Regions from separate parts of the Streptomyces sp. NPDC031379 genome, predicted to be linked through region 1. Evidence: riboswitches for the same ligand, from Rfam matches in the RefSeq annotation. Region 1 holds a riboswitch; each other region holds the start of a gene.
What was found. Region 1 has a riboswitch for S-adenosylmethionine ahead of ACZ5CW_RS29865 (amino acid ABC transporter permease). Riboswitches for the same ligand answer to the same signal wherever they lie in the genome.
Positions count from the first base shown of each region.

Region 2: it holds a riboswitch for S-adenosylmethionine, as region 1 does, so the genes downstream of both, thrC (threonine synthase) here and ACZ5CW_RS29865 (amino acid ABC transporter permease) in region 1, are expected to answer to the same signal.
Region 3: it holds a riboswitch for S-adenosylmethionine, as region 1 does, so the genes downstream of both, ACZ5CW_RS20845 (aminotransferase class V-fold PLP-dependent enzyme) here and ACZ5CW_RS29865 (amino acid ABC transporter permease) in region 1, are expected to answer to the same signal.

Region 1 is NZ_JBVIIT010000023.1:73,506-81,103, reverse strand. Features, by position in the region: gene ACZ5CW_RS29900 (proline racemase family protein) at 1-438, opposite strand, end outside; gene ACZ5CW_RS29895 (dihydrodipicolinate synthase family protein) at 454-1,350, opposite strand; gene ACZ5CW_RS29890 (FAD-dependent oxidoreductase) at 1,439-2,857, opposite strand; gene ACZ5CW_RS29885 ((2Fe-2S)-binding protein) at 2,850-3,152, opposite strand; gene ACZ5CW_RS29880 (NAD(P)/FAD-dependent oxidoreductase) at 3,149-4,309, opposite strand; gene ACZ5CW_RS29875 (putative leader peptide) at 4,542-4,664, shown strand; gene ACZ5CW_RS29870 (glutathione S-transferase C-terminal domain-containing protein) at 4,741-5,628, shown strand; SAM riboswitch class IV at 5,706-5,816, shown strand; gene ACZ5CW_RS29865 (amino acid ABC transporter permease) at 6,186-7,166, shown strand; gene ACZ5CW_RS29860 (amino acid ABC transporter ATP-binding protein) at 7,163-7,598, shown strand, end outside.
Region 2 is NZ_JBVIIT010000001.1:132,659-140,256, forward strand. Features, by position in the region: gene ACZ5CW_RS00685 (ROK family protein) at 1-132, opposite strand, end outside; gene ACZ5CW_RS00690 (extracellular solute-binding protein) at 245-1,531, shown strand; gene ACZ5CW_RS00695 (DUF3263 domain-containing protein) at 1,566-1,790, shown strand; gene otsB (trehalose-phosphatase) at 1,827-2,702, shown strand; gene ACZ5CW_RS00705 (alpha,alpha-trehalose-phosphate synthase (UDP-forming)) at 2,690-4,117, opposite strand; gene ACZ5CW_RS00710 (glucosyl-3-phosphoglycerate synthase) at 4,209-5,153, opposite strand; SAM riboswitch class I at 5,326-5,491, shown strand; gene thrC (threonine synthase) at 5,509-6,792, shown strand; gene ACZ5CW_RS00720 (MoaD/ThiS family protein) at 6,789-7,067, shown strand; gene ACZ5CW_RS00725 (cold-shock protein) at 7,511-7,598, shown strand, end outside.
Region 3 is NZ_JBVIIT010000013.1:229,811-237,408, forward strand. Features, by position in the region: gene ACZ5CW_RS20815 (C40 family peptidase) at 1-159, opposite strand, end outside; gene ACZ5CW_RS20820 (C40 family peptidase) at 398-1,438, opposite strand; gene ACZ5CW_RS20825 (NYN domain-containing protein) at 1,651-2,994, opposite strand; gene ACZ5CW_RS20830 (hypothetical protein) at 3,040-3,279, opposite strand; gene ACZ5CW_RS20835 (rhomboid family intramembrane serine protease) at 3,433-4,224, shown strand; gene ACZ5CW_RS20840 (Lrp/AsnC family transcriptional regulator) at 4,221-4,502, shown strand; gene ACZ5CW_RS20845 (aminotransferase class V-fold PLP-dependent enzyme) at 4,531-5,907, opposite strand; SAM riboswitch class IV at 6,051-6,167, opposite strand; gene trpD (anthranilate phosphoribosyltransferase) at 6,242-7,306, opposite strand; gene qcrB (cytochrome bc1 complex cytochrome b subunit) at 7,427-7,598, opposite strand, start outside.

The DNA.
Region 1 (7,598 bases):
CGGGACGTTCCTCAGCGTCACGTTCCGCGCGGCACCGTTCTCCACCGCCACCTCGGCGACCACCACCCCCGCCGGGGTGTCGAGCCGCAGGGTGGTCACCGGCTCCACGACCTCCACCATGCCGGTCTCGACCAGCACGGTGGCGACCCCGATCGTGCCGTGCCCGCACATCGGCAGATAGCCGGAGACCTCGATGAAGATGACCCCCCAGTCGCAGTCGGGGCGGCTCGGCGGCTGCAGGATCGCGCCGCTCATCGCGGCGTGGCCGCGCGGCTCGTTCATCAGCAACCGCTTGACGGCGTCGTGGTGTTCACGGAAGTACAGCCGTCGCTCGTTCATCGTCGCACCGGGTACGGTGCCGATCCCGCCGGTGATCACGCGGGTCGGCATGCCCTCGGTGTGCGAGTCGACGGCGTGCAGGACGAGCTTGCTGCGCATGGTCCGGCCTCCCTGTCAGACGAGTCCTGCGGCAACGGCCTTCTCGGTGGCCGCGCGGACGGCGGCCGCCCGCTCGGGCGGCAGCGGGACGCGCGGCGGGCGCACCGGGCCGCCGTGGCGCCCGACGACGTCCATGGACAGTTTGATCGCCTGCACGAACTCCACCTGTGAGTCCCAGCGCAGCAGCGGGTGCAGCTGCCGGTAGAGGGGGAGCGCGGTGGTGAGGTCCCCGGCCACGGCGGCACGGTACAGCTCGGCCGAGGCCCGGGGGAGCGCGTTGGGATATCCGGCCACCCAGCCCTTGGCGCCGGCCACGGCCAGCTCCAGCAGGACGTCGTCGGCACCGATCAGCAGGTCCAGTTCCGGGGCGAGTTCGGCGATCCGGTAGGCGCGTCGGACGTCACCGGAGAACTCCTTGACGCCGTGGATGTGACCCTCGCCGTGCAGCCGGGCGAGGAGTTCGGGCACCAGGTCGACCTTGGTGTCGATCGGGTTGTTGTACGCCACCACCGGCAGGCCCGCCCGCGCGACCTCCGCGTAATGGCCGAGGACGGACCGCTCGTCGGCGCGGTAGGCGTTGGGCGGCAGCAGCATCACCGACGCGCAGCCGGCCTCGCCCGCCCGCTCGGCCCAGCGGCGCGCCTCGGCGGAGCCGTACGCGGCGACGCCCGGCATCACCCGCTCGCCCCCGATCGCGGCCACGGCGGTCTCCACCACCCGTGCGCGCTCCTCGGGGGTGAGCACCTGGTACTCGCCGAGCGAGCCGTTCGGCACGACGCCGTCGCACCCGTTTTCGACCAGCCAGGCGCAGTGCTCGGCGTAGCGGTCGTAGTCGATCGAGAGGTCGTCGCGGAGGGGAAGCGCGGTGGCGACCAGGATGCCGCGCCAGGGGCGGTGCTGCGGATGGGTCATGGGTGATCCCTCATTCAATAGGGTGTGACATATCACTGGGAGGTGCGGTCCGGCCCGCGGGTGCGGACCCGGTCCGGGTCAGGCCGGGTCAGTCCGGGTCGGGCAGCGCGGCCAGCACGCCGAGCGGTACCGGCCGGGCGAACGGGCGGCGTCCCGGGGTGAGCGGGCAGCCGGTCAGCCCGGCCACGGCAGGTGCGCACATCCGGCCCTGGCACCAGCCCATCCCGGCCCGGGTGAGCAGCTTCACGGAGCGCAGGTCCGTGGCGCCGAGCGTGTCCGCGGCCGTACGGACCTCCCCGGCGGTGACCTCTTCGCAGCGGCACACCACCGTGTCGTCCGTGACCGTGGCGGTCCAGCCCGCAGGCGGTGCGCAGACCGCGTCGAGCGCCGCGGAGAAGCGGCGCAGCCGCGTCCTGGCCCGAGCGGCGGCGGACCAGCGGCGCGGGTCGGGGGCGGTGCCGCGCAGGCGGGCGGCGATCGAGTGTCCGGCGATGTGACCCTCGGCGAGGGCGAGGGCCGCACCGCCGACGCCGGTGGTCTCCCCGGCGGCCCAGACGCCGGGGACATCCGTACGCTGCTCGTCGTCGACCCGTACGGCGGTGCCGGACAGGGTGCAGCCGAGGGTCTCGGCGAGGTCGGTGTGCGGCAGCAGGCCGTGACCCACGGCCAGGGTGTCGCAGGGGATGCGGCGGGCACTGCCGGGTACGGTCCGCCCGTCCCGGCCGAGTGCGGCCACGGTGACCGCCTCCAGCCGGTCGGTGCCGTGTGCCTCGACGACGACGTGCCGGGGCAGGGCGCGTACGCCGTGGCGCAGCAGCCGGGCCGCGTACCCGGCACCCTCGGCGAGCTTGTCCGGCTGGGCGGCCAGGGCAGGCGCCCGGCGCAGTACCGCCCGGGGGCCGGCGGACTCGACCAGCGCGGCCACCCGGGGGCCGGCCGCGGCGAGCCCGGTGGCCACGGGCAGCAGCAACGGGCCGGTTCCGGCGACGACGGCCGTCCGGCCGGGCAGCACCAGTCCGCCCTTGAGCATGGCCTGCGCGCCGCCCGCCGTGACGACCCCGGGGAGCGTCCAGCCCGGGAAGGGCAGGATGCGCTCGTAACCGCCGGTGGCGAGCAGAACCGCGTCGGCGCGGACGGTGACGCCCTCCTCCTGTGCGGAGCCGTGCAGCGCGTACACGGAGAGGGAGCCCGTGCCCGAGTCCCGTCGCGGCGTGTCCGATTCCCCTTGGACGCACCAGACATGATGATCCGTCAGGTGACTGATCCGCCCCGCGGTGCGGTGCCGGGCGAGTCCGTCCCGCAATCGCTCCCAGGTGCGCCACTGGTGGTGCAGGGCCTGCGGCCGGCGTGCGCCGAGGGCCGGGGCGGGCTGCCGGTAGAACTGTCCGCCCGCCTGGCCGGCCGCGTCGACGAGGGTGACGTGGACGCCTCGTGCGGCTGCCGCCAGGGCTCCGGCGAGTCCTGCGGGGCCCGCGCCGATGACGGCGAGGTGGGGTCGTTCAGTCATCGTCCCGTCCCGTACCCTCCTGTGTGCGGATCGCGTCTCCCGGCTGTACCGGCACCAGGCAAGCCCGTTGGTTCGGGCGGTCGTTGACGGTCACGAGGCAGTCGAAGCACACCCCGATCCCGCAGAAGACCCCGCGGGGCCGGCCCGCGCCACGGGTGCTGCGCCAGGCCGTCACGCCCGCGGCCCACAGTGCCGCCGCCACCGTCTGGCCGGGCAGGGCCGCCACGGTCCGGCCGTCGAAGGTGACGGTGAACGTCTCGCCCGGCCGGGCCCGGACCAACTCCCTGGGATTCACGGCGTGTCGCCTCCGTCGGTGTCGAACCGCTCCGGCCGGAACGGCGTGAGATCCAGCTCCGCCGCCTTCCCGCTGAGCGTCTGCGCGATCAACTGTCCGGTGCCGGTGGCGAGTCCGATGCCCGCTCCCTCGTGCCCGCAGGCGTGGAACAGTCCGGGCACCCGGGGGTCGGGGCCGATCGCCGGGAGGTGGTCGGGCAGATACGGCCGGAAGCCCGCGTACGTCCGCAGCGCCTGGACCCGCTCCAGGAAGGGGAACAAGCCGATCGCCCCCGCGGCGAGCGCCCGTACCGCCGGAAGCGACAACGAGCGGTCGAACCCCACCCGCTCGCGGGAGGCGCCGATCAGCACCGGTCCGGCGGCCGTGCCCTCGACGACCGGCGAGGTGCGCAGGGCGGCGGAGTCGCTCGCCACGTCGGCCACGTAGTCCGCGGCGTACACCTTGTGCCGGACCATCCGGGGCAGTGGCTCGGTGACCAGCACGAAGCCGCGCCGTGGGAGCACCGGCAGCCGGACGCCCGCGAGTGCGGCGAGGTCGCCGCCCCAGGTACCGGCCGCGTTCACCACGGCCGGCGCGTGGAGGTCGCCCCGGTCGGTGCGGACGCCGCACACCGTCCCGTCCGCCCTCCGCAGCACCCCCGTCACCGTACGGCCGGTGTGCAGGCGGGCCCCGGAGGCGCGGAGCAGTTGTGCCGCGGCGAGCGCGGGCATCACCTGGGCGTCCTGCGGATAGTGCATGCCGCCCGCCATGCCAGGAGCCAAGTGCGGTTCCAGTTCTCGGAGTGCGTCTCCGCCGACCGCGGTGGCGGTGACGCCGGCGGCCCGCTGCCCCACGGCGAAGTCCGCCAGCGCGGCCAGGGCGGCGGACGTCGAGGCGACCACGAGGCCGCCCTTGGGCTCGTACTCGATCGCCGCGCCCGCATCCCCGGCCAGGTCCGCCCACAACCGGGCCGACAGCAGGGCAAGTTCGAGTTCGGGTCCCGGTTCCTTGTCGGAGACGAGCAGGTTGCCCTCGCCCGCGCCGGTGGTGCCGCCGGCCACCGGTCCCCGGTCCACCACCCGCACGTCGAGGCCGGCCCGCGCGGCGTACAGTGCGCACGCCGCGCCCACCATTCCGGCTCCGACGACCACGACATCGCAGGTCAGTCGCTTCGCCACGTCAGTACTATGTCACATGTCGCTGGCTCTGAGGAGACCCCGAGCACACCGCCTCGCCCGTTCCGGCCCGCCCCGGTCGCCCGTCCGGCCCGCCCCGGTCGGCCCGTACGGCCCTCGCCCGGTCGCCCGTCTAGTCACCCGCCCGGAGTCCTAGGCGTGGACGCCCCCTTGACGTCGTACGAAGCCGGATCGACACTCCAAGGAGGGAATCCTAGTGAACAGGTAGGGAATCATGGCGCGCCTCGAAACGGTCACCGGCCGAGCGAGCCGGACGCCGTTCACCGCGCCCCTCCTGACCTCCCGGCGCCATATCGACCTGCTGCGTGTCTGCAGCGCGATCAGCGGCCGGCCCTGAGCCCGTTCCCTCGCTCTCATCGAAGGACGGCGCCTGCCGTCGCGCCCGTCCGCACGCCCACGAACAGGGGAGACGCATGTCCGTCAGTCCGCTCGCCACCGCCTCGCACCTGCGCCGGTCCGCCCCCCTCTTCCGGGGGCGGATCGGCCGGGACGCGCGCAGCGGCCACTACGCCGTGCCCCACCGGTACCGGCTCCATCTCTCGACCGCCTGTCCCGACGGGCTGCGTCTCGCCGTCGGGCACCACCTGCTCGGCCTGGAGGGCAGTTGTCCGGTCACCGTCCTGCCCGCAGTCCCGGACTGTCCCGGCGGCGGTCACGCCGCGCTGCGCCCGCTGTACGAGGCAAGCGTCCACCACTACACCGGTCCGGCCCTCGCGCCCGTCCTCAGCGACGACTGGTCCGGACGCATCGTCAGCACTCACGCCCCCGACATCCTGCGCGACCTGGACCGCTTTCCGCATGACGCGCGGGCCTCGCTGTATCCGTGCGGAACGGAGTCGGTGATCGAGGCCGTCGAGCGGATGTGCGCCGACGGCATCGAGGAGGCCGCCCAGCGCGCCGGACGTGCCGGTGCCGACCCCGCCGAGCAGGCCGCCGCCCTCGACGTCCTGCTCGACACCCTCGGCCGGCTGGAGCGGCGGCTGACCGGTGAGGAGTACCTCGTCGGCGACCGGCTCACCGCCGCCGACATCGAGCTGTGGGTGACCCTGGTGCAGCTCGACACCGTCCACCGCTGTCACCTCGACGCCTCCGCCGTACACCGGATCGCCGACCACCGCACCCTGTGGGCCTACGCACGCCGGCTGGCCGCCCACCCCGCCTTCGGCCGCCACCTCGACCTGGACGGCATCTCCCGCCGCCACCACGGCCGTTGCCAGGGTCTGGAGGCCGCCGGCGCAGCTGTCCAGATCCTGGACTGGGTCGGCCACGCGGGGGATGCACCGGACGCTTTCCGCAGGTGAGAGCGGGCTCCGTACGTCCACTTCGCGGACGGCCGTTGACATTCGAACGGGCAACTGCCTTACTTACGGCTCAGAACGGTCATGAGCGTCAGCGCCAAGCCCTGGCTCGCTGACCGGCAACCCTCGCATCGCGGTGGGGTGCCCCAGGTGACGACCGGACCGGACGACGTTTTCGGTAAGCGCGAGGCCCCGCGGGGCCGGAACAGTGACAGGTGACGCCATGTACGCAGCTCCCAGGACGGCCGCGAGCCGCCCTCAGGGCTGCGTACCGTCGCGCGCCCAGCTCCTCGTCGCCAACCGCGCCGTCGATCTGCTCCGCGTCAACAGCGCACTGTGTACCGCACCGGGCTCTGCCCGCTGTCGGGGCTGACGCAAGCTTCCCAGCCCCCCGCGTCCGTCACGCACACCGTCCGTGTGGTGTGCCGTTGTCCGCCCAGCTCCCGGTTCCGCGCGTTCCCGTGTGCCACCTCGTGCCGCAGTGCCCCGTGCCGTAGTGCCGTCGTGACCCGCGCCCGCTCGCCGCCGTCCCGGGGTGTCCGATTCCGCCGGAGCCCGCCATGAGTGAACCCCCAGGCGCCGCCCTCTCCCTAGCCGAGGCGCCCGCCCCCGACGTACCGTCAAAACCCCTTACCGCACAACGGGTTCAGCCATTGCGCCGACCCGGCCGGTGGATCGTCACCGCCGTCGTCCTCGTGCTCGTCGCGCAGATCCTGCACGGACTGGTCACGAACCCGTTCTACCAGTGGGACCGCTTCCGCTACTGGTTCCTGCGCCCGGCCGTTCTCGACGGCCTCGTCGTCACCCTCGAAGTGGCCGCCCTGAGCGCCGTGCTGGGGCTGGCCGGCGGAATCGTGCTGGCGCTCGGCCGGCTCTCGGGCAGCCCGGTGCTGCGCGCGGTCAGCTGGACGTACACCTGGCTGTTCCGCTCCGTACCGCTGATCGTGGTGCTGATCTTCCTGTACAACTTCAGTGCCCTGTACCAGACGCTGAGCCTGGGTGTGCCGTTCGGTCCCGCCTTCGTCCGCTTCGACGAGTCCAAGCTCGCCACCGACATGGCCATCGCTGTCGTCGGCCTCAGCCTCAACGAGTCCGCCTACGCGGCCGAGGTGGTCCGCGGCGGTCTCCTCTCCGTCGACCAGGGGCAGCACGAGGCGGCGTCCGCGCTCGGCCTGCCCAAGGGCTACCAGTTCCGCAGGATCGTCTTCCCGCAGGCCCTCAGGTCCATCACCCCGAACTACGTCAACCAGCTGATCGGCCTCGTCAAGAGCACCTCCCTGGTGTTCTACGTGTCCCTGCTCGACCTGTTCGGCACGGTGCAGACGATGGGCAACACCTACCCCGGTGACGTCGTGCCGCTGCTGCTGGTCGCCACCGTCTGGTACCTGATCCTGACCAGCGCCGTGTCCGTCGTCCAGTTCTACGTCGAGCGGCACTACGCCCGGGGCGCCACCCGCACCCTGCCGCCGACACCGTTGCGCAGAGCCCGGGCCGGCCTGGCCGACCTGCGGGCCCGGCTGCGCAGGGAGGCCGCCGTATGACCAGCGCCCAGCTCCGCGAGAAGGCCGCCCCCGCCGCGATCGAGGTGCACGACGTCCACAAGTGGTACGGCGCCCACCGCGTCCTCGACGGCATCGACCTGACCATCCGCCCCGGCGAGGTCACCGTGATCCTCGGACCGTCCGGCTCCGGCAAGTCGACGCTGCTCAGGGTCGTCAACCACCTGGAGAAGCCCGAGATCGGCCACGTCAGCGTGGGCGGCGAACTGATCGGCGTGCGGCGCCACGGGGACCGCCTCAAGGAACTCAGCGAGCGCACCATCCTGGCCCAGCGCAGCCGGATCGGCTTCGTCTTCCAGAACTTCAACCTCTTCCCGCACCTGACCGCCCTCGACAACGTCGCCGCCGCGCCCGTCGCCACCGGCCGGCTGGCCAGGCCGGCGGCCGAGGAGCTGGCCCGCGAACTGCTCGGAC
Region 2 (7,598 bases), on a different contig from region 1:
CGCGACGACCGCGTCGGGTCCGCGCTCGCGGCCGGTGGCGCGGCGGGCGCGGTGCAGCAGCGCGCCGTCGTCGCCGACGAGGGCGGCCTTCATCCCGGTACCGCCCACGTCCAGGGCGATGACATGTCTCACCACGGGGCCTAGTGTGACCCTCGCACCCGGGAGAGGTCTAGTCCACTCGCGTGGTGTAGACCTTATGTGTCCATATATTGAACGGTCAGACAGCAGGGTTGGGGCTTTGACGGTGCGTCGGCGTACAGCAGGAACGATCGCGGTGGTGTCCGCACTGGGCATGACGGCGGTCCTCGGCGGCTGCGGGAGTACGGGCTCCTCCGACGTCACCCTCAGACTCGTCGCCGCCGATTACGGCGACTCGGCCGCCCACAGCTCCAAGAAGTACTGGGAGACCCTCGCCGAGGAGTACGAGTCCAAGCACCCCGACGTGAAGGTCGAGGTCAGCGTCTACTCCTGGAACGACGTCGACCGCAAGGTCAAGGAGATGGTCGACGCCGGCGAGGCCCCGGACCTGGCCCAGATCGGCGCCTACGCCGACTACGCGGCCGCCGGCAAGCTCTACCCGGTCTCCGACCTGCTCTCCATACGCACCCAGGCCGACTTCCTCTCCCAGCTCTCCGACGCGGGCCAGTGGAAGCACACGCAGTACGGCATCCCCTTCGCCGCCTCCACCCGCGTGCTCTTCTACAACAAGACCCTCTTCGCCAAGGCCGGCATCACCACCCCGCCCACCACCTGGGAGGAGCTGGCCGCCGACGCGGAGGCGCTCAAGGGCAAGGGCGTGAAGTACCCCTACGCCCTGCCCCTCGGCCCCGAGGAGGCCCAGGCCGAGACCATGCAGTGGCTGCTGAGCGGCGGCAACGGAGGCAGCGGCTACACCGACGACGTCGGCACCTACACCATCGACTCCACGCAGAACGTCGACACCTTCACCTGGCTCAGGGACGACCTGGTCGGCAAGGGCCTGACCGGCCCGGTCGCGCCCGGCAAGCTCAACCGCGCGGACGCCTTCGCCGCGTTCGCCGACGGCCAGGTCGGCATGGTCGACGGGCACCCCACGCTGATCCAGCAGGCCGCCGCGAAGGGCGTGAAGTTCGGCATGGTGCCGATGCCGGGCCGCACCGGTACGTCCAGGGCCTCGATGGGTGTCACCGACTGGATGATGGGCTTCAAGCAGAACGGGCACGCCGACCAGGCCGGCGACTTCCTCGACTTCGTCTACAGCGAGAAGAACGTGCTCGCCTTCTCCCGCGAGTACGGGCTGCTGCCGGTCACCGGCACCGCCTCCAACACCATGAGCGAGTCGGACGCGGCCCCGGACAAGGCCCTGCACCCCTTCCTCGACCAGCTGCCCACCTCCGAGCTGTACCCGGTCGGCAAGACCTCCTGGGCGTCGGTCAGCGCGGCCGTGAAGAAGGACATCGGCCAGGCGGTCGCCCCCGGCGGCAGCCCCTCCGGTGTCCTGACCCGCCTGCAGGCGTCGGCCACGGCGGCCGACAGCAGCAACGTCAACTGACCCCGCTGTCGGTGCCCGGCGTTACGGTGGCCCCATGGAACTCGGCCGCCGCGAACAGGCCATCCTCGCGCTGGAGCGCCGGGGCTTTCCCGGCCCCGGCGCGAAGGAACGCGCGATACGCGAGGAGCTGGACCTCTCGCCCGTGCGCTACTACCAGCTCCTCAACGCCCTCCTGGACGACGAGCGGGCCCTGGCCCACGACCCGGTGACGGTGAACCGCCTGCGCCGGGTACGGCAGGCCCGCCGCCAGGAGCGCTGAGGAGTGGACTCGCCGTTCCGCGGATAGTGTCGCCGTATGGGCACCCATACGACGGACTCCCCGGACCCCACCAACCCGATGGAACCCCTGCCGACCCCGGCCACCCGGCCCGGCCGGGACGGACTCGCCGCCCTGCTCGCGCGGCCCCGCACCGCGCTGATCGGCCTGGACTTCGACGGCACGCTGGCCCCGATCGTCGCCGACCCCGAGCAGGCCCGCGCCCACCCCGAAGCGGTGCCCGCGATCGCCGCGCTCGCTCCCAAAGTGACGTCCGTCGCCGTGATCACCGGCCGGCCCGCCGGTGTCGCGGTCCGCTACGGCGGCTTCGCCGGCGTGCCCGGCCTGGAGCATCTGACCGTCCTCGGCCACTACGGCGCCGAACGCTGGGACGCGGCCACCGGCACGGTCACCGCCCCCGCCCCGCACCCCGGCGTGGCGGCGGTCCGCGCGGAGCTGCCCGGCCTGCTCGACCGCGTCGGCGCCTGGCAGGGCACGTGGATCGAGGAGAAGGGCCGGGCGGTCGCGGTCCACACCCGCCGCGCCGAGGACCCGCAGGCCGCGTTCGAGGCCCTGCGGGGGCCCCTCACCGACCTGGCCGGGCGCCACGGCCTGATCGTCGAGCCCGGCCGGATGGTGCTGGAACTGCGCCCGCCGGGCATGGACAAGGGCGTCGCGCTCGGCGAGTACGCCCGCAAGGTCGGCGCCGAGTCGGTCCTCTACGCCGGCGACGACCTGGGCGACCTCCCCGCCTTCGCCGCGGTGGACGAACTCCGCTCCGACGGCGTCCCCGGTCTCCTGGTCTGCAGCGGCAGCACGGAGGTGACCGAACTGGCCGAACGGGCCGACCTGGTGGTGGACGGCCCGGCAGGCGTCGTGGACCTGCTGCGGCGGCTGGCGGCTCAGCTGGACTGATCGTCCAGGGCGTGCAACTGGTCCAGGAACCACCGGGCGGGCGGCAGCGCCGTCGCGGACGCGGCCAGCCTCTTCGACCGTTCCGCCCGCTCACCGGCCGGCATGGCCAGCGCCGCGTGCAACGCTTCGGCCGTGCCCCCGATGTCGTACGGGTTCACCACGATCGCGTCCTCGCCCAGCTCCTCGTACGCCCCCGCCTCCCGGGACAGCACCAGCGCGACTCCCTCGTCCGAGACGACCGGGATCTCCTTGGCGACCAGGTTCATGCCGTCCCGGATGGGGTTGACCAGCGCCACGTCGGCGAGCCGGTACGCGGCCAGCGAGCGCGCGAAGTCGTCCTTCACGTGCAGCTCCACCGGCGTCCAGTCGGCCGTCCCGTACCGGGCGTTGATCTCGTCCGCCACCCGCTGCACCTCGGCCGTGTAGTCCCGGTACACGGCGAGGTCCTGCCGGGACGGATACGCGAACGCCACGTGGACGACCCGCTCGCGCCACTCGGGGTGGTCGTCCAGCAGCTGCCGGTACGCCAGCAGCCCGCGCACGATGTTCTTCGACAGTTCCGTGCGGTCGACGCGGACGATCGTCTTGCGTCCCTCGCCGATCTCCGCCCGCAGGGCCGCCATCCGCTCGTCCACGTCGGGTTCGTGGGCCCGCTCGCGCAGGAAGTCGGCGTCCGCGCCGAGCCCGTGCACACCGATCCGCGTGCCCGAGGGGATCCCGGGCCCCAGCACCGCGTGACAGCAGTCCTTGAACGCGTCCGCCCACCGGTGGGTGAGGAACGCCGCCCGGTCCGCGCCCAGGATCCCGGTGAGCAGCTCGGCGGCGATGTCGTCCGGCAGCAGACGGAAGTAGTCCGGCGGGGCCCACGGAGTGTGCGAGAAGTGGCCGATGCGCAGATCGGGGCGGAGCCGGCGCAGCATCCGGGGCGCGAGGGCCAGGTGGTAGTCCTGGATCAGCACCGCCGCGCCCTCGGCCGCCTCCTCGGCCAGCGCCTCGGCGAACGCCCGGTTGTAGGCCTCGTACGACGCCCACTGCCGGCGGAACTCCGCGTCGAAGACCGGCTCCAGCGGGGTCTGGTACAGCAGATGGTGGACGAACCACAGGACCGAGTTGGCGATGCCGTTGTACGCCTCCGCGTGCACGGTCGCGTCGATGTCCAGCATCCGCACCCGCTGCCCGCCGGTCTCCTCGGCCGGCAGCAGTCCGCCGTCCGCGCGCCGTACGGCCTCCCGGTCGCCGTCGCCCAGCGCGGCGCACACCCACACCGAGCCCGCGTCCGGCCCGATGGCCGACAGCCCCGAGACCAGCCCGCCGCCGCCCCGCCTGGCGCGCAGCGAGCCGCCCTCGTCCACCGTGTACGAAACCGGGCCGCGATTGGACGCGACCAGCACCTCAGCACCGTGCGTGGAAGCCATAAGCCTCAACCTAGCCCGGCCCGGAAACGCTCAAACGTACGGTCCACCCCGGAAGGGGCTGTATACGGCCGTTCTTCCGCGTTCACACGCCTCACGCCACCCGGCGTGCCGCGTACTCCGCGATCTCCGCCATCGGCGGCCGCTCCTCGGTGTCCACCGAGTAGGTGCGCGGCTCGAAACCGTCCTCGCCCCGCTCGAACTGGGTCAGGGCGGGCCGGACCAGATGCCCGCGGGCCAGCCGCAGCTGGGCCGTGCGGTAGATCGCCGCCGCCATCCGGCCGAGCGCCTGCCCGTCCTGGTGCCGGTGCTTGCGCACCCCCACGTCCACCTGGGCCAGCGCGTCCAGGCCCACCAGGTGCAGGGCGTCCACCAGCATGCCCAGCTCCACGCCGTAGCCGACCGGGAACGGCAGCTGTTCCAGCAGGGAGCGGCGGGCCGCGTACTCACCGCCCAGTGGCTGCACGAAGCCGGCCAGCTGGGGCCAGTGCATGTTCAGCAGCGGGCGGGCCATCAGCTCGGTGACCCGGCCGCCCTGCCCCGCCGAGCCCCCCAGCGGGCGGTCGTACATGCCCTTGACCAGGTCCACCCCGGGGTCGGTGAGCAGCGGACCGACGATCCCGGAGACGAAGTCCGAGGAGAACTCCCTCAGGTCCGCGTCGATGAAACAGAGAATGTCCCCGCCGGTGACGAGCAGCGATCGCCACAGGACTTCACCCTTACCGGGGACGGTGGGAATGCGCGGCAGGATGTCGTCGCGGTGGACGACCCGGGCGCCCGCGGCGGCGGCGACCGCCGAGGTGCGGTCGGTGGAACCCGAGTCGACGACGACGATCTCGTCGACGAGCGGGATCTGCTCCACGAGGTCGTGACGGACGACCGCGACGATGTCGCCGACCGTCTCCTCCTCGTTGAGCGCGGGCAGCACGACGCTGATCGTCTGCCCCGTGCGCTGCTTGGCGGCCAGTATCCGGTGGAGAGGGCGATCGGTCACGGACCAGGAGCGGGTGGCCAGCCAGCGCTCGACTTCTTCCAGCACGGTCTGCGGCTCCTCACTGTTCGTGATCACACGCGGTGACGCCGTGCGGCGCCTCTGTGATCCATCTCGCGGTTCGGACGACTATCTCAACTGTCCTGGCCTTCGGTTACAGTCTTGAACAACGCCGATGACCATCGCATGTCGGGGGTCACCGGCGTACACAACCGCATACAGCTCATCCAGAGGGGCAGAGGGACACGGCCCGATGAAGCCCCGGCAACCCTCCAGCCGGTTCTCGTAGATCAGAGCGCTCCGTTCTGATCGTCTCCGCGAGGCTCCCGGCTAGGGAAGGTGCCAAATCCGTCTCACGGCGAGATGCGTCGTGAGGAAGATGAGGAGAAAGGGCCTCGCCTCCATGGCTGTGCAGACAGTTGCAAGCACCAGCAATCCCGCCGTCGACCTCGGTCCCGCCGCCGCCCTGAGCTGTCGCGAGTGCGGTCACCGCGTGCCCCTCGGCCCGGTCTTCGCGTGCGAGGAGTGTTTCGGCCCGCTGGAGATCGCCTACGACTTCTCCGCCTACGACACCGAAGAGCTGCGCGCGCGCATCGAGGCGGGCCCCGCGAACATCTGGCGTTACGCGCCCCTGCTGCCCGTCCCCGCCGACGTGGCCGACAAGCCCAACCTCAACCCGGGCTGGACCAAGCTCGTCAAGGCCGACAACCTCGCCCGCGAACTGGGCGTCACCGGGGGCCTGTACGTGAAGGACGACTCCGGCAACCCGACGCACTCCTTCAAGGACCGTGTCGTCGCCCAGGCCCTGGAGGCCGCCCGCGCCTTCGGCTTCACCACGCTCTCCTGCTCCTCCACCGGCAACCTCGCCGGTGCCGTGGGCGCCGCCGCCGCCCGGGCCGGCTTCCGCTCTTGCGTGTTCATCCCGCACGACCTGGAGCAGGGCAAGGTCGTCATGGCCGCGGTCTACGGCGGCGAGCTCGTCGGCATCGAGGGCAACTACGACGACGTGAACCGCTTCTGCTCCGAGCTGATCGGTGACCCCGCCGGTGAGGGCTGGGGCTTCGTCAACGTCAACCTGCGGCCGTACTACGCGGAGGGCTCCAAGACCCTGGCGTACGAGATCTGCGAGCAGCTCGGCTGGAGGCTCCCGGACCAGATCGTGGTCCCGATCGCCTCCGGTTCCCAGCTCACGAAGATCGACAAGGGCCTTCAGGAGCTGATCAAGCTCGGTCTGGTCGAGGACAAGCCGTACAAGATCTTCGGTGCGCAGGCCGAGGGCTGCTCGCCGGTGTCCACGGCCTTCAAGGCCGGCCACGACGTGGTCCGCCCGCAGAAGCCGAACACCATCGCCAAGTCCCTCGCGATCGGCAACCCGGCCGACGGCCCGTACGTCCTCGACATCGCGCGCCGCACCGGCGGTGCCGTGGAGGACGTGACGGACGCGGACGTCGTCGACGCCATCAAGCTGCTGGCCCGCACGGAGGGCATCTTCGCGGAGACGGCCGGCGGGGTGACCGTCGGCGTCACCCGCAAGCTGCTCAAGGACGGCGTGCTGGACCCGGCGAAGACCACGGTCGTCCTCAACACCGGTGACGGCCTGAAGACCCTCGACGCGGTGGCCGGCACCGGCCTCACCGCCACCATCCGCCCGACCCTGGACTCCTTCCGAGAGGCTGGCCTCGCATGAGCGTGACCGTTCGCATCCCGACCATCCTGCGCACCTACACCGGCGGCCAGGCCGAGGTCACCGCCGAGGGCGGGACCCTCGCCGAGGTCATCGGGGACCTGGAGAAGAACCACACGGGAATCGCCGCCCGGGTGCTGGACGACCAGGGCAAGCTGCGCCGGTTCGTCAACGTCTACGTCAACGACGACGACGTCCGTTTCGAGCAGGGCCTGGAGACGGCGACCCCCGACGGCGCGGGCGTCTCGATCATTCCGGCCGTCGCCGGCGGCTGCTGACCGAATGACCGATCATTACCTTCGGTAACAGCGGTTACGTATTGTTCATCGGATTGCCCCCTCCGTGAGAGAAGCGGAGGGGGCAATTCTGTGTGATTGAGCGCGGTACAGTTGGGGAACACGGTCGTGGTCTTCGGGTCGCGAGCCCTGTATTCGCGCCGCACAGCCCGACAAGAAGTAGCCAAAGTATGCGGGTTTCATGCGGCTTTTGTTCCTTTTGTGGAGCCCGACTTGCCCTGAATTCGGACGAATTCTCGGCACATTCCGGATCGGGCTCGTCCGGAATTCTCGTCCGATTGACCTGTTGCAGACGGCAGTTGGACAGATACATTCAGCCGCGGTCGACGCGTTCCGGCGCACGCCCCCGTCCCATGGGGGGTGAGGTCTGACCCGGGTCCGCGAAGTGCGGATCTGTGCAAGGGCCAGTAATAGGGGAGTTAGGCATGGCTCAGGGCACCGTCAAGTGGTTCAACGCGGAGAAGGGGTACGGCTTCATCGCGGTCGACGGTGGTGCGGACGTCTTCGTCCACT
Region 3 (7,598 bases), on a different contig from region 1:
GGCCTCCTGGTAGAGCCGGTCCACCTCGGCACGGGTGTCACCGTGCGGGGCCGCGTGCGCCGGTACGGCGCCGAGCGCGGTGACCGCGGCCGACAGCGCGCACAGGGCGGCCGCGCCCCGGTCGAATCCGGACGGTACAAGGCGGCGATGGGACCCCACGGCAGTCCTTCTGCTGGCGGACAGAGACTGCTCCCCCGGCGCGTGGGGACGGGGAAGGCCCCGGCGCCGGGGAAACGCGGCAGACAGTAGCCGTGCGGGCGGGCCCCGGCCAAAGACCTCGAAGTCAACACACGGTGACGCCCCGCCGCTGACGCAGGTCAACGGCGGGGCGTGGAGTCAGTTCCGGTTCACGGGATTCGCCCGTTCGGGCGCCACCCGGTGCGGCTGTCGTGACGGTTCAGACGCGGACACCGAACATGAACGGGCCGCCGATGGTGCTCATGGACTCGTACCGGACGACCGTGCCGGTGCGCGGGGCGTGCAGGACCCGGCCGTTGCCCGCGTACAGGCCCACGTGGTGGATGTCGTTGAAGAAGAAGACCAGGTCGCCGACCTGCAGGTCGCTCTGCGAGTAGATGCGCGTGCCGATGTTGGCCTGCGCCTGCGAGGTCCGGGGTATGGAGACGCCGGCCTGGGCGTAGGCCCAGGAGGTCAGGCCCGAGCAGTCGAAGGACGACGGGCCGGCGGCGCCGTAGACGTACGGCGAGCCGATCTTGCCCTGGGCGGCGGAGAAGGCCGCACCGGCCCAGCCGGAGGCCGGCGGGGTGTCGCCGAGGTCCACGCGCTCGTTGGAGGAGCGGTTGGCGCGCTCCTGCTCGGCGGCGAGGGCCGCCTTCTCCTTGGCGGTCAGGGAGTTCAGGAGCTTCTGCGCCTCGGCGAGCTTGCCCTGGACTTCCTTCTTCCGCTGCTCCAGCTGGGTGCGCGTGGAGGAGAGGTCCTTGAGCTTCTCGGTGGCCTCGGCCCGGTCCTGGGCGAGTTCGCGCTGCTTGTCCTGGATCTTCTTCAGCGCGTCGACCTGCTGGCTGCTCAACTGGTCGAGCGTGGAGGCCTTGTCGAGGTAGTCGTCCGGGTCGGAGGACAGGAAGAGCTGCACCGAGGGGTCGATGCCGCCCGAGCGGTACTGGGCGGTGGCCATCGTGCCCAGGCCGTCGCGGAGCTTGTTCAGATCCTGCTGGCCGCGGGCGACGTTGTCCTGGATGGTGGAGATTTCCTTCTGCAGCTTCTGCTGCTTCTCCTTGGCGCCGTTGTACTTCTCGGTGGCCTGCTCGGCCTGCTCGTAGAGCTTGTCGACCTTCGCCTTCACCTCGTCCTTGCTCAGCTTCTCGCTGGGAGCGGCGTTGGCGGCGTTCGCGCTGAGCGCGACGGCAGCGGCGGCTGCGGTGGTCAGCACGGTGACACGCGTGCGGCTCGGCTGCTTGGGTCGACGGTGGGACGCCACGGAGGACGAACTCCTTCTTGTGAGTGTTCACCCGTTCGGAGGTTCGAGCCCAGACCCTAGTGACCCACTTGTGATCAGTTCAAATCCTCACGGCAAAAAACCCTGCCGCGCAATGCATTCTTTGCACACAACTCACATGCAGTGATGCCGGATTGACACTGTGCTGCGTGACGATACGGCCAATTCGGGCAATACCTATGTCCGTTGGACCTTCAGGACAGTCGCTTGAGAAGCACCGCAGAGGCCACCGGTCGGGCACCGGCCTTCGCGACCCCGTCGGCCACCTCCCGGTCGGTGGAGGCGACGATGACCGGACGGCCCGGCGGCTCCGCGCGCACGAGCTGGCGGATCAGCTCGTCGGCCGTGATGCCCGGCTTGGAGAACAGCACCCGCACCCCGCGCGGCGGCGCGAGCAGCACCGGCGCGGCCAGTTCGGCACCGTCGAAGACGCACGTCACCTCGGCGCCGGTCTGGGCGGCGAGCGCCGAGAGCTGGCCGAGCAGCCGGAGCCGCTGCTTCTCCAGCGGCATCTGGGGATAGCCGGTCTTGGTGACGTTGTAGCCGTCGACCACCAGATGTGCCTGCGGCAGCGCGAGCAACTGGTCCAGGATCGCCGGGTCGTTCTCGGACAGGGCGCGGGCCGCGATGTCCTTCGGGGTCATCCGTCCCGGCTCGACCGCGTCCACCGTCTCGGCGGGGCGCACGGACACCGGGGGCAGGGCGAGTTCCCGCCGCAGCCCCTGGGTCGCGTCCAGCAGGGTGTCGAGCAGCAGCCGCACCCGCATGTCCTCCACGCTGCGGCCCTCGCGGGCGGCCCGCCGGGTGGCCTCCACCGCGGCCTCGGCCTCGCCCAGGCGGGCCTTGAGCCGGCGGGACTCGCTCTCGGCGGCCGACACCTGCGCCTGTGCCTCGGCGCGTACGGCGTCCATCTCGCCCTGCGCCTTGCGCAGGGCCGCCTCGCCCCGCTTGACGTCGCTGAGCGCGGCACGCAGCTTACGGTGAAGCGCTTCCGCTTCCCTCTTCGCCGACTCCAGCTCCGCGCGCAGCCGTTCGGTCTCGGCGCGGGTGTGGTCGCGGGCCTGGGCCAGCTCGGCGCGCAGCCGCTCCAGCTCGGCCCGGCTCTCCTCGTCCGCCCGCTCGGCGTCCGCGCGCTGGGCCTCCTCGCCGGCCGCGGTGACCAGCTTCACCCAGCCCGCCGGGCGCAGTACGTAGGCCGCGGCCGCCACATCGAGCGGGTCCGCGGCCGGGGGCGGGGAGCCGGAGTCGAGGGCGCCGGCGAGTTCCGGCTGCGCCTCTCTGAACTTCTCCCCGATCCGCTGCCGGAACAGCGGATCGGTCTCCAGCGCCGCCGCCATCGCGTTCCCGGCGAACTTCGCCCGGCGATTGGGGGCGAACCGGGCGTACTGCCGCAACTGGGCGGGGAGTTCCGCCACCGTCAGGCCGCCGAAGCCGTCCGAGACGATCTGCACGACCCGCCGGCGCACGCCGTCGGGCAGCGGACGGTCAAGCACCTCAGCGGTGCCGTCGCCCGGCCCCCCGCCTGTGGTCTCCACCATCCGTCACACCCCACTACTTCTTCTGCTTCTTCGCGGCCGCTCCGCTCAGGAGCCGGCGCCCGGCCTGTCCACGAGTTCCACCTGATCCACCGCGTTGCACCAGCGGCAGCGCACCGATTCGATGGTCTCACTGACCACCTCGCGCTCCTCCACCGTCGGCTCGCCCGCCAGGTCGAGGTGGACGTACTCGACGACCTTCGACGAGCGGGTCACGTCGAACCGGGTGAGATTGCCGCACAGGCTGCAGCGCCATCGCGTCGTGGCGGTCGGCAGGGGAACCGTCATCGTGTGGTTCGCTTCCTTCTCGTTCTCGGTCCGCGCCGCCGGCCGACGCGTGTGGCTCGTAACCCTACGGCCTGGCGGGTACTCGCCGCCCGTCCGTCCACGGCGGCGAGGCGGTCTGTCAGCTTGCGTCCCGTTACGTCATGCTCTGTAGTCATGATCAGCACCTGGAGCACGGCGGCCGGCAGGACATTCAGAACGGTCCGGGGGGCCACGGCCCCGGTGACATACGGCCTCATCGCCCTGTGCTGCCTGATCTTCGTCCTCGGCCCGGCCTCCGGTCTCGCCCCGGCGTACGGCTCCGGGGACGCGCTGCTCGCCGCACAGCGGGCGTACTTCCGCCGCTGGGGCGTGGTCCCGGCCGAGCTGTTCGACGGAGTGGTCCGCGAGGCGCTCACCCCGGCCACCGCCCTGTTCGTGCACGGCAGCTGGGTGCATCTGCTCGGCAACATGCTCTTCCTCTTCGTCTTCGGAGCGATGACGGAGGAGCGGATGGGCCGGGTGCACTTCACCCTCTTCTACGCCGGCTGCGGATACCTGGCCCTGCTCGGCTACGCGGCCGCCAACGCCGCCTCCGAGCAGTCGCTGGTGGGCGCCTCCGGGGCGATCTCGGCGGTCCTCGGAGCGTTCCTCTACCTGTTCCCCCGTGCCCGCGTCACCAGTCTTCTGCCGTTCCTGTTCTTCCTGCCACTGCGCTTCCCGGCCTGGGTGGTGCTGCCCTTCTGGGCGGGCCTGCAGTGGCTGGCGGCGGGCCGGGCCTCCGACGGCCCGGGCGTCGCCTATCTCGCGCACCTCGTGGGCTTCGGGCTCGGCTTCGGCTACGCGTGGGTGCGCTACGGCAGCGGGAAGGGCCTGAAGGGGCGCCTCGGGCGGCCGGTGGCGGGAGACGGGAGGACTAGAGTGAACTCCGCACCGGCCCCGGCGTCCGAGGGAGAGAACCAGCCGTGATCACCGCGATCGTCCTCATCAAGACCAGCGTGGACCGGATCCCCGAGATCGCGGAGCAGATCGCCGCGCTGGAGAGCGTCAGCGAGGTCTTCTCGGTCACCGGCACCTACGACCTGATCGCCATGGTCCGGGTCCGGCAGCACGAGGACCTGGCCGAGGTCATCCCCGGCCGGATCAGCAAGATCCCGGGCGTGGAGGGCACCGACACGCACGTCGCGTTCCGCACCTACTCCCAGCACGACCTCGAGGCCGCGTTCGCGATCGGCCTCGACAACTAGGAACGCGCCGCCCTCCACGCCCGTCGCGTCACACCGCCGGGACGCAGCGGCCCTCCTCGGTGCGGTAGGTCCACTTCGCACCCTCGGTCACCAGCTCCTTGACCGCCGCGACGAACCGCCGCACGTGCTCGTCCGGCGTGCCCGCGCCGAAGCTCACGCGGATGGCGTTGAGGGACTTCTCGCCCGGGGCCGCCTCCGGGGCACCGCACTCGCCCTGGGTCTGCGGGTCGCTGCCCAGCAGGGTGCGGACCAGCGGGTGGGCGCAGAAGAGGCCGTCGCGGACGCCGATGCCGTACTCGGCGGAGAGGGCGGCGGCGAAGTGGGAGCTGTTCCAGCCCTCCACGACGAAGGAGATCACGCCGACGCGCGGCACCTCGTCGCCGAAGAGGGAGAGGATCCGGACCTCCGGCACCTCGGCCAGGCCCTCGCGGACCGTGCGGACCAGGTACTGCTCACGGGCGACGAGGGACTCCCAGCCGGCCTCGGTGAGGGCCTTGCAGGCCGACGCGATGGAGTGGGCACCGATGACGTTCGGGGAGCCGGCCTCGTGGCGGGCGGCGCTCTCGTGCCACTCCACGTCCACTCCCCCGTCGGTGCGCCGGGTGACCTTGCGGCTGGCGCCGCCGCCCGCGAGGTACGGCTCGGCCGCCCGCAGCCAGTCGGCGCGGCCGGCCAGGACACCGGAGCCGAAGGGGGCGTACAGCTTGTGCCCGGAGAAGGCGACCCAGTCGACGTCCAGGTCGCGGATGTCCACCGGGTGGTGCGGGGCGAGCTGGGCGGCGTCGAGGACGATCCGGGCGCCGTGCGCGTGGGCCGCGGCGGCCAGCTCACGCACCGGCCACAGCTCGCCGGTGACGTTGGAGGCGCCGGTGACGCAGACCAGGGCCGGGCCGTGGCCCCCTTCGGTGGACGCAGTGCGGTCGGCCAGCGCCCGCTCCAGGGTCTCGACGGCCTGCCACGGGGTGCGCGGGGCATCGAGGTAGGTGACCTCGGCGTCCTGCCAGGGCAGCAGGGAGGCGTGGTGCTCGGTCTCGAAGACGAAGACCTGGCAGCCGGCCGGGAGAGCGCGGGCGAGGAGGTTGAGGGAGTCGGTGGTCGACCGGGTGAAGATCACCTGGTCGCTCTCCCGGCAGCCGAGGAACTCGGCGACCGCCTTGCGGGCGTTCTCGAACAGCTCGGTGGAGAGCTGGGAGAGGTAGCCGGCACCCCGGTGGACGCTGCCGTAGTAGGGGGCGTAGGCGGCGACGTCGTCCCAGACCCGCTGCAGGGCGGGGGCGCTGGCCGCGTAGTCGAGAGCGGCGTAGGTGACTTCGCCGCCCGTCACGAGCGGGACGGTGACATCACGGCCCAGAACGGGCAGAGGGGCACAAACGGTCTGGTCGACGGCAGCGGTGGAGACAGACATGGGGAACTCCCGTGAGGACGTACGCGAAAGGCGCGTACGGAAGAAAGGTGAAAGGGGGGTGCGGAGGCGGGGCTCTGCGGCCCTATCGCATTCGCTTGCTCACGGAAGGCTCCCTCGTACGACCAGGACCCCTGGGTTCGAGGGGTCCGCGCTTGCCGTAGACCTCGCTGCCTACGACCTGGTCTTCACCCGGGGCACCCCGCCACGGACGGAGGGTTGCCGGACAGTCGGCCGGGGCCTCATGACTGTCACTCATGACCTGATACGGGAACGTACGCGAAATGATCGTCGTCCCGCAACCCGTGTCCGGATCGCGGGACGATCGACGGTGTCGTCAGGCGTTGCTCGCCGCCACCCATCTCTCCAGCGCCCGCTTGGCCGCGCCCGAGTCGATCGACTCCCGCGCCTCGGCCATACCGGCGCTCAGCTGGTCGGCGAGGGGTGCGTCCGTCGGCCGCAGAGCGGCGAGCGCGGCCGCCGAGTTCAGCAGGACCGCGTCCCGCACCGCGCCCTGCTCGCCGTCCAGCAGACGGCGGGCGACCTCCGCGTTGTAGGCAGCATCGGCGCCGCGCAGGGCGTCCACGGGGACGAGGTCGATGCCCACGTCCCGCGGGTCGAAGGTCTCCTCACGGACCTCGCCGTCGCGGACCACCCACACCCGGGAGGTGGCGGTGACGGTCAGTTCGTCGAGGCCGTCGTCGCCGCGGAAGACCAGCGCGGAGTTGCCGCGCTCGGCGAGGACACCGGCCACGATCGGCGCCATGCGCGGGTCGGCCACGCCGACCGCCTGGGCGCGCACCTTGGCCGGGTTGGTCAGCGGACCGAGCACGTTGAAGGTCGTCCGGATGCCCAACTGGCCGCGGGCCGCGGCCACATGGCGCAGGGACGGGTGGAACTTCACCGCGAAGCAGATGGTGATGCCGGCCTCTTCGGCGACCTCGGCGACCCGCTTGGGGGTCAGGTTCAGATTGATCCCGAGCTTCTCCAGGACGTCGGAGGACCCGGAGGCGGAGGACGCGGCACGGTTGCCGTGCTTGACGACCTTCGCCCCGGTGCCCGCGACGACGATCGAGGACATCGTGGAGATGTTCACCGTCTTGGCACCGTCTCCGCCGGTGCCGACGATGTCGACCGCCGGGCCCGGCACCTCGATCACATTGGCGTGCTCGTACATCGTCCGGACGAGTCCGGAGATCTCCGCGACCGTCTCACCCTTGGCCCGCAGTGCCACCATGAAGCCGGCGATCTGGGCGTCGGTGGCCTCACCGCGCATGATCAGGTCCATCGCCCACGCGGTCTCGTCGGCGGAGAGATCACGGCCGTCCAGCAGGCCGTTCAGCAGGACGGGCCAGGAACGGCCCGCCGCGGTGTCGCCTCCAGCGGGGGTCACAGCGCTCATCAGCCGCTCCTAGTACACAGTCCTGCGCAGTCGTACACCACCCTATCCAGCCCGGGGCACAGCGAAGGGCCCCGTCCGCAACCCGGACGGGGCCCTCAGCGTGGCGTGGCGACGCGGGGATCAGTGGTGGCCGTGGCCGCTCGTGATCTCCTTGTACTCCTCGACGGTCGGCTTCGGGATCTGGTTGTCCTCGCCGTAGTAGGCGTTGGAGAGCTTGGCACGCAGCTTCTCCGAGCCCGTCACCTTGCGCTGGACACCGTTCTCGTCGACCGTGGGGCCGATCTCGGCCGGC